One region of the Afipia sp. GW822-FHT03D08 genome, then DNA from elsewhere that is predicted to be linked to it. Evidence: riboswitches for the same ligand, from Rfam matches in the RefSeq annotation. Region 1 holds a riboswitch; the other holds the start of a gene.
The links. A riboswitch is a leader RNA that binds a small molecule or an ion and turns the genes downstream of it on or off. The one in region 1 is predicted to bind S-adenosylmethionine.
Positions count from the first base shown of each region.

Region 2: another riboswitch for S-adenosylmethionine. It lies ahead of AC1RM7_RS19605 (O-succinylhomoserine sulfhydrylase); the one in region 1 lies ahead of metX (homoserine O-acetyltransferase MetX).

Region 1 is NZ_JBXANK010000003.1:477,266-479,656, reverse strand. Features, by position in the region: gene metW (methionine biosynthesis protein MetW) at 1-69, opposite strand, end outside; gene metX (homoserine O-acetyltransferase MetX) at 80-1,279, opposite strand; SAM riboswitch at 1,369-1,448, opposite strand; gene AC1RM7_RS21530 (chorismate mutase) at 1,652-2,391, shown strand, end outside.
Region 2 is NZ_JBXANK010000003.1:94,656-97,046, forward strand. Features, by position in the region: gene AC1RM7_RS19605 (O-succinylhomoserine sulfhydrylase) at 2-1,234, opposite strand; SAM riboswitch at 1,306-1,385, opposite strand; gene AC1RM7_RS19610 (2'-deoxycytidine 5'-triphosphate deaminase) at 1,442-2,391, shown strand, end outside.

The DNA of each region.
Region 1 (2,391 bases):
GGCGCGATAGCCGTTCTCGGTGACGGGAAGAACCGCGGTCGGCCGGAACGCCTGATCCTGAATTGTCATCCTGGCGCTCCTACCTGCTGGCCGAGGTCAGGCCGTGCGCCGACGCAGCCGATTCCAGGAATGCGCGGGAAATCTCGATGAACTCGGGCACGTCGAGCAGGAACGCATCGTGTCCCCTGTCGGTCTCGATTTCCGCGAACGACACCCGCGCGCTGCCGGCGTTGAGCGCGTGCACCACCGCACGCGCCTCCGATGTCGGAAACAGCCAGTCGCTGGTGAACGACACCACGCAGAAGCGCGTGCGGGTGCCGCGCCAGGCTTCCGCCAGCACTCCATTGTGATCGGCGGCGATGTCGAAATAATCCATCGCACGCGTCAGATAGAGATAGCTGTTGGCGTCGAAGCGCTCGACGAACGACGAGCCCTGATGGCGGAGATAGCTTTCCACCTCGAAGTCCGCATCGAACGAGAACGTCGGCACCTCGCGGTCCTGCAGCCGCCGGCCGAACTTGCGATGCAGCGCCGCGTCGGAGAGATAGGTGATGTGCGCGGCCATGCGCGCGACACCGAGCCCGCGGTGCGGATGGGCGCCGTCCTCAAAATAACGCCCGCCGCGCCAGTCCGGATCGGCCATCACTGCCTGACGGCCGAGTTCGTGGAATGCGATGTTCTGCGCCGAATGCCGCGTGCTGCACGCCACCGCGAGCGCAGAGAACACGCGTTCGGGATAGGCCGCCGTCCATTGCAGCGCCTGCATGCCGCCCATCGAGCCCCCGACCACGGCGAACAGTTTGTCGATGCCGAGATGATCGAGCAGCATCGCCTGCGCCCGCACCATGTCGGGAATGGTGATGACGGGAAAATCCAGTCCCCACAGTTTACCGGTGGCGGGATTTGTCGACGACGGACCCGTGGAGCCCATGCAGCCGCCGACCACGTTGGCGCACACGACGTAATAGCGATCGGTGTCGATCGGCTTGCCGGGGCCGACCAGCGTCTCCCACCAGCCCCGCTTGCCGGTGACCGGGTGCACGTTCGCGACATGCTGATCCCCGGTGAGCGCATGGCAGATCAGAATGGCGTTGGAGCGGTCGGCGTTGAGCTGGCCGTAGGCCTGATAGGCAATTTGGAATGGCGCGAGATCGATGCCGCAGTCCAGCCGCAGCGGCTTGTCCGCACCGAACTGCGCAACCAGCGATGACGGATGATCCGCCTCGTGCGCGCGTTCAGCGGCCGCAGTATCGCTCTTCAACGGTTTGACATTAACCATCTTGTTACTGGCCTCCTCAGCAGGTCGCGAAGACCAACATCGGAAATCAGGCCATAAAAAACCCGGCCTGAAACGAGGTTCGGCCGGGATCACTTATGTCCCCGGCCTGTTTAGCGAGTTGTTTAACGTGGCTGCAAGCCGGCCGGCTCAAATGACCACAGAATGGCTAAGTTACTAGTCACGAACGGCCTTTTCGTCAAGCTGCACCGCGACATCGCAAGGCCACCCTGCTTTGGTGTGAGGCCAGAATTGCCAATGTTTTCTTTGCTTTCAGGCGCTCTCCTGCCTATCAATGCGCCCGACAAATCCCGTTTTCGATGAATTCCGGAAGGCCTTCGCGCCGCAAGCCGCGTTCGGACCCAGGTTGAACCGATGACCAAGCAACCGCCATCACTGCAGGACCTGCGCCGCGAAATCGATTCCATCGATGAGCAGGTGCACGAACTGCTGATGAAGCGCGGCGACATCATCGACCGCCTGATCTCGGTGAAGAAGACGCAGGAAGTCGGCTCGGCGTTCCGGCCCGCGCGCGAAGCCGACATGATGCGCCGTCTGGTGCAGCGTCATCGCGGCATACTGCCGCTGGACACCGTGGAGAGCATCTGGCGCGTCATCATCTCGACGTTCACTTACGTCCAGGCACCGTTCTCGGTGCATGCCGACCTGTCTGCCGGCGAGTCCGCGATGCGGGATTCGGCGCGGTTTCATTTCGGTTTTACCGTTCCGTTTCTGGCGCACTTCAATGCCGAAGCCGCGGTGGAGGCCGTTGCAAAGTCAAAGGGCGATCTCGCGTTGATCTCGGCGGTCAGCAGCCGTCTGCCGTGGTGGATCGCGCTCGAGCCTGCGGCCGCGCCGAAGATCATCGCGCGCCTGCCGTTCGTCGAGCGCGCCGATCATCCGGCCGCGCTGCCGGTGTTCGTGGTGTCGCGCGTCGCCGCCGATGCGATGGTCACCGAGGTCGGGATGTGGAGCGTGCGCGTGTCCGGCTGGAGCGCGGATGTCGCGCGTGCGCTGTCGCCGTTTTCCGAGATTATCGCCGTCCCCGACACCGCGTCCGACGGCGCCGCCTTGCTGATCTCGGTTCCGGGCCCGGATGGCCTTGCGAAAATCAC
Region 2 (2,391 bases), 380 kb from region 1:
CTTAGGCTTTCTCCAGCGCCGCGTTCAGATCCTCGATCAGGTCGTCCTTGTGCTCCAGTCCCGCCGAGAAGCGGATGAAGCCTTCACTGATGCCAAGTTCAGCGCGCGCCTCCGGCGTCAGCCGCTGATGCGTCGTGGTCGCCGGATGGGTGACGATGCTTTTGGAATCGCCGAGGTTATTGGAAATCCGCGCCAGCTTCAGCGCGTTCAACGTGCGGAACGCTGCGGCCTTGCCGCCCTTCACCTCGAAACCGATCAGGGTCGAACCCGCGCGCATCTGTTTCTTCACGATGGCTGCCTGCGGATGATCGGCCCGGCCCGGATAGATCAGCCGCGAGATTTTCGGATGTTTGGCCAACGCATCGGCGATCGCCGCGGCGCTTTCGGTTTGCGCCTTCACGCGAATGCTCAGCGTCTCAAGGCCTTTCAGCAGCACCCATGCGTTGAATGGTGACATCGCAGGTCCGGTCTGGCGCAGGAACGTGTGGATGTGCTCCTGAATGAAAGCCTCCGACGACAGGATGATGCCGCCGAGACAGCGGCCCTGGCCGTCGATGTGCTTGGTCGCAGAATAGACCACGACGTCGGCGCCGAGCGTCAGCGGGCTTTGCCAGATCGGTGTGGCGAACACGTTGTCCACGATCAGCCGCGCGCCGCCGCGATGCGCGATCTCGGCGACAGCGCCGATGTCGACCACATCGAGGGTCGGGTTGGTCGGGCTTTCGAGGAAGCACGATTTGGTGTTCGGGCGCATCGCCTTCTGCCACTGGTCAAGATCGTGACCATCCACCAGCGTGGATTCGATGCCGTAGCGCGGCAGCAGATCTTCCACGACATAACGGCACGAACCGAACAGCGCTTTCGCTGCGACCACATGATCGCCGGCTTTGAGCGGAGCAAGGATCGCGGTGGTGACCGCCGCCATGCCGGTCGCGGTGGCGCGCGCGGCCTCGGCGCCTTCGAGTTCGATCATGCGCTGCTCGAACATCGATACGGTCGGATTCGAAAACCGCGAATACAGGAAGCCGGGGTCCGCGCCGGTGAAGCGCGCTTCGCACTGTTCGGCAGTGTCGTAGATGAAACCCTGCGTCAGGAACAACGCTTCGGAGGTTTCGCCGTACTGCGAGCGCAGCGTGCCTGAATGCACGAGGCGGGTTTCCGGGCGATAATTGCGGGTCGGGGATGGCGGCTTGCTTGGGGAAGCATTGGCCGCGGGTGTTTTGGTCTCGGACATGTGCACTCCATCGTGGCCACCTCGCGATGGACACAAAAAAACCGGCCTGGAAAATCTTTCCACAAGCCGGGATCACACTGTCCCCGGCCTGTTTAGCGAGTTATTTAACGTGGCTGCAAGCCGGCCGGCTCAAATGACCACGGGATAAGTCCTAGGCTTAATCCCGCATGCTCTTTCCGTCAAGCACCCCATCGGATAACCGATAAAATGCTTGTTTTGCTGGATCAGCCGATAGCCGAGGATTGCCCCGTGGCCTTCACACTTGCCCCCGACGCGACAGGAATTCTGCCTGACCGCATGATCGCGGCGATGGCCGATGCAGGCCTGATCCTGCCGGAATATCCGTTCGTTGAAAGCCAGATCCAGCCCGCCAGTCTCGACCTGCGTCTCGGTGCGATTGCCTACCGCGTCCGCGCCAGCTTCCTGCCGGGACCGGACATGACGGTGGCGCAGCGTATCGATGAACTCAAGCTGCACGAGATCGATCTGTCCGATGGCGCGGTGCTGGAAACCAACTGCGTCTATATCGTGCCGCTGCTGGAAAGCCTGGCGCTGCCGCCGGCGATTCAGGCTGCGGCAAATCCAAAAAGCTCCACCGGCCGCCTTGATGTTTTCACCCGCGTGATCGCCGACGGCACGCGGCGCTTCGACATGATCGCGCCCGGCTATCATGGCCCGCTCTATGCGGAGATCAGTCCCAAAACCTTCCCGGTCTTGCTGCGCGAAGGATCGCGGCTGTCGCAGATTCGTTTCCGCACGGGCCATCCGCTGCTCGATGGCGATGAACTGGAGGCGCTGCATGAAGCCGAGCGTCTGGTCGACAGCGACGAAGCCGATCTCGCCGGCGGTGTGGCCTTAAGCGTTGATCTGTCCGGTGAAGGCTCGGATGGTTTTGTCGGCTATCGCGCCAAACGCCATACCGGCGTGGTCGATGTCGATCGCCGTGCCGGATACACCGTGGGTGAGTTCTGGGAGCCGATCCGCGCGCGGCCGGATCGCAGCCTGATCCTCGATCCCGGCGAGTTCTATATTCTTGCCTCGAAGGAAGCGGTGCAGGTGCCGCCGGATTTCGCCGCCGAGATGGTGCCGTTCGATCCGCTGGTCGGCGAATTCCGCGTCCACTATGCAGGCTTCTTCGATCCCGGCTTCGGTTATGC